DNA from 4 places in the Providencia sp. PROV003 genome. Region 1 is predicted to be linked to each of the others. Evidence: predicted binding sites of a transcription regulator. Region 1 holds the regulator's gene; each other region holds the start of a gene.

Region 1 (2,212 bases):
ATTTTCGATGCTTATCGAATCAGATAAACATTCCCCTTCAACTCGCCCGTTAACAATCAACTCTTTACTGGTAATGTTCCCAGTAACTTGGCCATTTAACATGACCTTCACTGTATTATTTTTCCCTATAATGTTACCAATCACTTTGCCATAAATATGTACTTGTTCATTAGAGGTAATATTACCTTCAAAAATGACATCCCTTGAGATGATGGTATTGGATTTCTCTTCACTTATAGTCGGGGTTGCTATTGTAATCTGTTCTTCTAGCTTAGCGGGTGCTTCGGGCGTGCTAGCGGTTGGTGTTGGGGTTACTTCAGGGGTTGGTTTGTTTTGTCTTTTGGTGAACATTTTACTTACCTTTTTTTGATTGAAGTGTAAGATCAAGAACAAAATTGATAATACAAATGAAAATAAGGTGATGGCAGAGTAACTAAAAAACCATCCTATCAAAGTAAGAAACCAGAAGAAAAAACTAGTATTAAGAAAAAGGTAGGTTTTTTTCATCAGTTAATCTCTTACAAAATGACTAAAGCTACATAAATGAGTTTAGTCAAAAAAATGACTACATAAAAAAATGTAATATAACGTCTTCGTTACAGACTAAAGAATAACTGTAATTTAAGATAATACAATTATAATGAGTTAATAAACTAAATGCATATAAATTTTATATTATTGATATATTGGAAATCATCTATGATGATATTTATGTACCTATACTAATAAAGGCAGCATAATTTCTAATATAAGAAAATTCATATGTAAAATAATATAAAGGATTTGGGTTGAATTGCAACTTATTATCGAGCGCTAAATATGCAAGCTCTGTGCTGATATTTGGCGATTTAAGTGAAAGTTGTCAGAAGATTAGTGAGCTTAATCACCAATATAGTGTGAATAACAATATAATTTATGGAAATAAAAACCCCTGATAACATTTAGCAATAGCATGGTTATCAGGGGTTTTTCGTTTGTCGCTACTATGATTTATTCATAGGGTAGCAATACCTTGTGATTCTTTTACTCTTTTGCTTCGTGTGCGTCAGCATTTTCACGGCAATCACCATCTGCGCAATGGCCATATAGATATAAACTATGGTTAGATAATTTAATACCATGGCGAGCGGCGATATTTTTCTGGCGAGTTTCAATAGATTCGTCAGTAAACTCAATCACTTTGCCACAATCTAAACAGATTAAGTGGTCATGGTGATGCTGCTGAGTTAATTCGAATACAGATTTTCCACCCTCAAAGTTATGGCGGGTTACGATACCTGCATCATCAAACTGGTTTAATACACGGTATACGGTAGCTAGCCCGATCTCTTCGCCCATGTCGATCAGCTTTTTATAGAGATCTTCCGCACTGACGTGGTGGCACTCAGGCTCTTGAAGTACTTCCAAAATCTTAAGTCTTGGAAGAGTGACTTTGAGTCCAGCATTTTTCAATGCTTTATTGTTGTCTGTCATGCGGGTTTGTCCTGTATCTTAAATCATAAATTTAACAATAATGAGACGTTTTTAACATAAATTCAGTTGTCTTCTAAACTGTTTTACAATTATAGGCATGGAAAATAAAAATAGAAACCATGCTTTGTCTCATTATTTTGATAATCTCTTGAGAGCCTATCCTATTAGGATGCTTTATCGGCTATTTTAGACTAGATCACTTGTTTGAATGATGCGTTTAGAGCGACAAGTGAGCTGATCTATGGGTTAGGCTCTATTTCATATGCCTTAGCCGATAATTTCTGCTAAGGACATTTCTTCAGAGATTTGTTTTACCCATGCATCGACACGTTCATCAGTTAGTTCAGGCTGACGATCTTCATCAATGGCTAAACCAATAAAGTGATTGTCATCTGCCATACCTTTGGATACTTCAAAGTGGTAACCTTCAGTTGGCCAATGACCCACAATAACAGCACCACGAGGTTCGATGATATCGCGAATGGTTCCCATCGCATCACAGAAATATTCTGCGTAGTCTTCTTGGTCTCCACAACCAAATAAGGCGACAAGTTTACCTTCAAAATCAATTTCTTCGAGAGTTGGGAAAAAATCATCCCAATCACATTGAGCTTCACCATAATACCAAGTAGGAATACCCAGAAGTAGAATGTCAAAAGCTTCGATATCTTCTTTGCTACATTTAGCAATATCATGAACTTCTGCTACATCTTTGCCTAGTCTTTCTTGGATCATTTTG
Region 2 (2,212 bases), 1.5 Mb from region 1:
AAAAATATCCCCGATAAATACGTTTTCTTCGGTCATACCCTGTGTTGATATATTTTCCCCAAATGCAGAGGCAACAAATAAATCCTCAAGCTCAGGGTAAGCGTTCAACCAATAATGATAATGCTCACGTGGATAATGACATAGGGCTCTATCTGGCCCACCATGGAAACGTTTTTCTGCCTGTTCATCCCCTTCTAGCCCTAATTGCCCTAAAGCCAGCAAACCATCCGCAGCCTGTTTATGGATCGCACTTTGACCACAAGATTGAGTCTCTTGGACTTTACCGATAAAAACTTGGGGTAAACATGACATTGACGATATTCTCCATTTGAATAGCGATAGAGACTCATCATAAAGAATGCCAAGACAGATAACAATCCAATACACCGGAAAATAAAAAGGCGTAGCACCTATGATGCTACGCCCACTCGCTATTTAATAAAAAAATTAATTATTTAGCTTTTGCTGCAAAACGTGCGGCAGCTTCGTCCCAGTTAACAACGGACCAGAACGCTTTAATATAATCAGGACGGCGGTTTTGGAATTTCAAGTAATAAGCGTGTTCCCATACATCTAAACCAATGATAGGGTAGCCTGAAGTACCTGAGATAGCTTCACCCATCAATGGGCTATCTTGGTTAGCTGTAGAAACAACAGCTAATTTACCGTCATCTTTCAGAACCAACCATGCCCAACCTGAACCAAAACGAGTTGCAGCAGCTTTTTCAAATACTTCTTTAAATGCATCAACGCTACCGAAATCGCGTTCAATAGCCGCTTTCAGTTCGCCTTTTAATTCAGTACCTAATTTCAAACCTTTCCAGAACAGACTATGGTTTGAGTGACCACCAGCGTTGTTGCGTACAAAAGTGCGCTGATCAGCTGGAATTTGATCTAATTTTTGAATCAGAACATCGATGTCCAAACCTGCTAATTCTGGCAGTTTTTCTAACGCTGTATTTGTGTTAGTCACATAGGTTTGATGGTGCTTAGTGTGGTGGATTTCCATGGTCTGTTTGTCAAAATGTGGTTCCAACGCATCATAAGCATAAGGTAAAGCAGGTAATGTATAACTCATATTATTGTCTCCAGTGACGTAAATACCGCTATGTTTCTCATTTTTCACCACAAGGCTCATAGGGTATGCACTTGCTTAACTTCGCACCTTGTGAATTACTATCTATTATAGTTATTTTACTGTTAATGAAAATCATTATCAAATCCATAAAAAAAATGTGGGTTTTCTCATTCGCTACAAGAACTCCCTTATACAGTAACTAATACCAATATCACCGCCTTTTATTTTTCTTTAATTCTAACATTTGCTATATTTTAAGGTTAATACACTGATTTAATATTTAGCATCAAATGATAATTCTGCAAATCCCATTACAATTAATACGTGATCTTCCGCGCAAAAGAAAAACAAATTTATATTTCGTGCTTTAGTTAACCATTTTTTGACATAGTATTAACATCTGCAAGGAGATAATAATATGACTCAAATAACTAAACATCCCGTTCCTGCTGAAATTGCAAAAAATGCCCTGATAAACGAACAACAGTATAACGATGAGTACCAACGCTCGATTCAAGACCCTGAAGGATTTTGGGGCGAAAAAGGAAAAATCGTTGATTGGATTAAACCGTACACCCGTGTCAAGAACACGTCTTTTGACCCCGGACATATCGATATCCGTTGGTTTGAAGATGGCACTTTAAATTTAAGTGCAAACTGTTTGGATCGTCATCTGGCTGAAAAAGGCGACCAAGTAGCTATTATTTGGGAAGGCGATGACCCATCATCGTCAAAAAATGTCACTTACCGTGAATTGCATCAAGATGTTTGTCAGTTTGCAAATGTGTTAAAGCAACAAGGTATCCGCAAAGGCGATGTCGTTGCTATCTATATGCCAATGGTTGTAGAAGCCGCTGTAGCCATGCTAGCTTGTGCTCGTATTGGTGCCATCCATACAGTCATTTTTGCGGGTTTCTCTCCTGAGGCAGTCTCTGGTCGTGTCATTGACTGTAAAGCCAAGCTTATCATCACTGCTGATGAAGGCCTACGCGCAGGCCGTGCAATCCCCCTGAAAAAAAATGTGGATGATGCACTAGCCAACCCACATGTAACCACCGTATCCAATGTGATCGTCTATCAGCGTACTGGTAATCCACCGAGTTGGGTTGAAGGACGTGACTTATGGTGGCATGA
Region 3 (2,212 bases), 1.3 Mb from region 1:
ACGTGATTTCACCACAGAACAATTTGGTGTCCCAACCGTCACGGATATCATTAAAGAATTAGAAAAACCGGGTCGTGACCCTCGCCCTGAGTTTAAAACGGCCACCTTTGCCGAAGGGGTTGAGACCATGAATGACCTTGTCTCTGGGATGGTCTTAGAGGGCGCAGTTACCAATGTAACCAACTTTGGCGCGTTTGTAGATATTGGTGTTCACCAAGATGGGCTCGTTCATATTTCTTCTCTATCAAATAGTTACGTTGAAGACCCTCACAAAGTGGTAAAAGCGGGTGATATCGTAAAAGTCAAAGTGCTAGATGTCGATATCGCGCGTAAACGTATTGCGCTAACGATGCGTCTGGATGAGCAAGCTGGTGATACGAATAGCGCACCTCGTCGAGCAGCTCCAACGCAAGACAAAAACCCACGCAAAGCAGCACAACCAAGGGGTAATGCACGCCAAAACTCATCATCTTCTGGTAACAGTGCGATGAGCGATGCACTGGCTGCCGCATTTGGCAAAAAACGTTAATTACGTTAAATAGGCATCGCTATAAAATAATTGCGATGCCTATTATTTTTAATTAATTCACTTCACACTCGTTAATACACTTCAAAATACTCTTATACCCCAGCGTTTCAACAGCCCCACCGATTAAGAAAACAGGGCTAACTCAATGCTTCGTTGATCCACATCAAGTCAAATTGACGAAAAAAGAGGCTAAATAGAACAAAAGTAGATGATTATAATTCTCATTGTTAATTAGATTAATTTTTGTTGGGTTACGCTATCAAGTTATTGATACCCATATTTCTAGCAATAAGTATTGATATCATTATAAATTGAATTAATAGGAAGACACTATGGCTCTACTTCCTCAATGCAGCTATAAAATAATTGGTTTTTCACCAGAGATAAGCCCCGCTTACCGACAAAAACTTCTTTCCCTTGGTTTGCTACCGGGTTCTGTATTTAAAGTCGTGCGCTTAGCGCCATTTGGTGACCCTGTGCAGATAGAAACGCATCGCGTGAGCTTAGTATTACGTAAAAAGGATCTCGCCCTGCTTAACCTTGATGAAGCGCCTACCGCTTAAGTATTCTTTTTATATTATTGGCAAACACTATGAAACGATTGACTATCGGCTTAATTGGCAACCCCAATGCAGGCAAAACGACCCTATTTAACCAGCTAACGGGCTCGAGACAACGCGTCGGTAACTGGGCAGGTGTCACGGTTGAACGCAAAGTTGGTCGCTTCCACACAGACGACCATAAGATTGAGCTTGTTGACCTTCCAGGGACTTATTCCCTCACCACAATTTCCGAGCAAACCTCACTAGATGAACAAATTGCCTGTTACTTTATCCTAAGTGGCGAAGCTGACATGCTAATCAATGTGGTGGATGCATCAAACCTAGAACGCAACCTTTATCTTACATTACAGTTAGTTGAACTCGGTGTTCCTTGTATTGTTGCTCTTAATATGTTGGATATCGCACAAAGCCAACATATTGATATTGATATTGCTCAATTGGAGAAACAACTGGGTTGCCCTGTCATTCCAATGGTTTCAACACGTGCGACTGGTATTAATGAATTAAAGAAAACCATTGATACTCATCCACAAAATAGCCAAAAAGCCCTTGTCGAATATCCACCTCAATTATTACAAGCGGTAGACTCACTGTCAGATCAAATATCATCACAGCAATTTAGCCACCAACAACGCCGCTGGTTAGCATTACAAATCCTCGAAGGGGATATTTACAGCCGCCAACGTGCAGAAATAACAGAAGAGCAATTACTTTCGACACGCCAACAACTTAAAGAGAGTTTGAATGAAGAACCCGAGTTACTCATTGCAGACTCTCGCTATCAGTCTATTGCGACTATTTGCCATGCCGCTATTAATAATAGTGCTGCTGAACCCAACAAATTAACGCAATCACTGGATAGATTTATTCTCAGTCGCTGGCTTGGTGTCCCGATTTTCTTGTTTGTCATGTACCTGATGTTTGTATTAGCAATTAATATCGGAGGAGCACTACAACCTTTCTTCGAGGGGGCATCAGAAGCCATATTTATTCATGGTCTCCAGTGGCTGGGAGATTATTTGAGTTTCCCTGATTGGCTAACCATCTTCCTTGCCCAAGGTGTTGGTGGTGGTATTAATACCGTTTTACCACTCGTACCACAAATCGGGATGATGTACCT
Region 4 (2,212 bases), 480 kb from region 1:
TGTTAGCTGTTATTGCAATCATTAGCTTATGGACGCCAATGTTAAATGAAGCTGTGTTTGACCGTTGGTTCTCACTCCCTAACCTATTCTTCTTTTTACCTGTTCCATTACTAGTATTAGGCTGCACTTGGTTGATCTTAAAGAGTGCTAAACGCCAGCAACATGATAGCGTGCCATTCTTGGCGGCACTTTTACTGATTTTCCTTGGTTTTACTGGCCTAGGGATCAGTATTTGGCCAACGCTCATTCCGCCAGTAATTAGCTTCCGTGAAGCCGCTGGTCCACCGGAAAGCTTGGGCTTTATGCTCGTTGGTGCATTATTCATTATTCCCGTTATTTTGGTTTATACCTATTGGAGTTACTATGTCTTCAGAGGAAAAATTACCCCAGACCAAGGCTACCACTGATAACGTGATAGCCTCACCTTGGTGGAAAAAACTTGGTTGGATGGCGGTCATTTGGCTAGGGAGTGTATTCGCGTTATTCGCATTCTCTTATCTATTTAAGTTAATGATGACCGCCGCCGGAATGAAAGTGAAGTAGTTAACCTATTGAATGCCGTATAGTTTATATACGGCATATTTTATAAATACGCTGAGTGCATTCAGTGAGTCAAAAGAGTTCATTGCCTAAACGTTACAACGTAACAAAGTACCTTTTTACATATTCAGTCAATTTTTCATGCCTTCAAATGTATTCTTACGACCATACTATACCGCTTTATTTTACTGATTTATCGATTAACCCCTGCTGAATAGTCATCCCATCGCTATTCCTTAAGTGGCGGCTATCAGTACAGATCAATCACTCAATTGACTACCGGTTAATAAAACACAAAAATCCTCCCCACAATCATAGACTATGTATTGCAACTTTTCGGCATATTCATGATAATGATAATAATTACCATATAATAAAATTATCATTAACATAGGAGATTGTCCGTGGCTACCGAACAACCCGTTGAAAAAAATATCTACCGCCCGGCTCCACCACAGCTTATCCAAGTTAAATCGATTAGGGATGTCAGCCCTTCTATCCGTTGCATTACCTTCACCGGAGAAAAACTCAGTGCTTATCCTACAGGTTGTGAAGGTGGGCATCTGAAAATTTTTCTCGCTCCTGATTTAAAAAGCCAGCCAGCATTACCTGTATTAACAGAAAAAGGTCGTAGTTGGCCAGAAAATGAGCCCCGCCCATTTGTGAGAACCTATAGTGTGCGTGCTATTCGACCTGAAATAAAAGAAATTGATATTGAATTTGCAATGCATGATGGCGTGACAGGCCCCGCTTATCTTTTCGCTCGGGATGCAAAGCCGGGTAATTGGATGGGGATCACCAATCCTGGTGGTCCAGACCCACTCTTACCTATTAGAAAACACTATTTTATGGCTGGGGATTCTAGCTCATTACCAGCCATTGCCGCATTACTAGAAAAAATGCCTAAAGATGCACAAGGTAAAGTTGTTTTACGGTTAGATAGCCAAGAAGATATTCGTGAATTAGAAAAACCACAACATGTTGAAATTATTTGGATTTGTGGTGATATCACTAAAACGGATGCGTTAATCTCTACTTTTAAATCATGGGACATTCCAACCAGTGATACTGCTTTTTGGATTGCCGGAGAAGACCAAATAATTCGTGATTTACGCCGTTTTATTCGTCGTGAAAAGGGTTTTGGCCGTGAAGATATTTATGCTATCCCATACTGGCGTCATGGCTATGATGAAGAAGGTTACCATCATGAACGCCACGCCGTAATGGATAACCCAGACGATTAAAACCCCCTCTACTCGCTTATTAGCCCTAATAAGCGAGTTTATCTACCCCACCAAACTGTCATTCACAAACGCCACCATTTTATTGCATCGCTTAAAAATGACGTTAAAACACTTTTTATTACCATTAATGTTATGTTATAACATACCCATCATTTTCTTATCCACTCGATAAAATAGGGAAAATTATTGTGTACAAAATGGCAATTCTAAAAGCGAGCTTATGCACTGTTCTTGCTGTAACCAGCTTTACTGCAACTTCTCATGGTTCACACAGTCACGCTCATCCCCAATCAGAAAAAGCACTTCAAGCTTCCAAAGGGGTTTTTGATGATGCTGATGTCAAAAATAGGTCACTGAGTGATTGGCAAGGTATTTGGATATCCGTCAACCCATTATTATTAAATGGAAAACTTGATGAAGTGCTCGAA

Evidence for each region. Region 1 encodes Fur, which represses iron uptake genes when iron is present. Its sites were predicted from a motif close to ATAATAATGAGAACNACTATCAA; they were not measured.
Region 2: the regulator Fur is predicted to act here: its motif matches at 1,198-1,220, upstream of sodA (superoxide dismutase [Mn]).
Region 3: the regulator Fur is predicted to act here: its motif matches at 738-760, upstream of feoA (ferrous iron transporter A).
Region 4: the regulator Fur is predicted to act here: its motif matches at 888-910, upstream of M1F14_RS15465 (siderophore-interacting protein).

Annotation. Positions count from the first base shown of each region.
Region 1 covers NZ_CP096369.1:3,858,278-3,860,489, reverse strand. The annotation lists gene M1F14_RS17765 (polymer-forming cytoskeletal protein) at 1-351, opposite strand, end outside; gene fur (ferric iron uptake transcriptional regulator) at 1,024-1,473, opposite strand; gene fldA (flavodoxin FldA) at 1,741-2,212, opposite strand, start outside.
Region 2 covers NZ_CP096369.1:672,994-675,205, forward strand. The annotation lists gene yiiM (6-hydroxyaminopurine reductase) at 1-312, opposite strand, end outside; gene sodA (superoxide dismutase [Mn]) at 452-1,078, opposite strand; gene acs (acetate--CoA ligase) at 1,497-2,212, shown strand, end outside.
Region 3 covers NZ_CP096369.1:459,604-461,815, forward strand. The annotation lists gene M1F14_RS01920 (Tex family protein) at 1-529, shown strand, start outside; gene feoA (ferrous iron transporter A) at 862-1,092, shown strand; gene feoB (Fe(2+) transporter permease subunit FeoB) at 1,122-2,212, shown strand, end outside.
Region 4 covers NZ_CP096369.1:3,375,392-3,377,603, forward strand. The annotation lists gene cydB (cytochrome d ubiquinol oxidase subunit II) at 1-407, shown strand, start outside; gene M1F14_RS15460 (DUF2474 domain-containing protein) at 364-543, shown strand; gene M1F14_RS15465 (siderophore-interacting protein) at 945-1,784, shown strand; gene zinT (metal-binding protein ZinT) at 1,982-2,212, shown strand, end outside.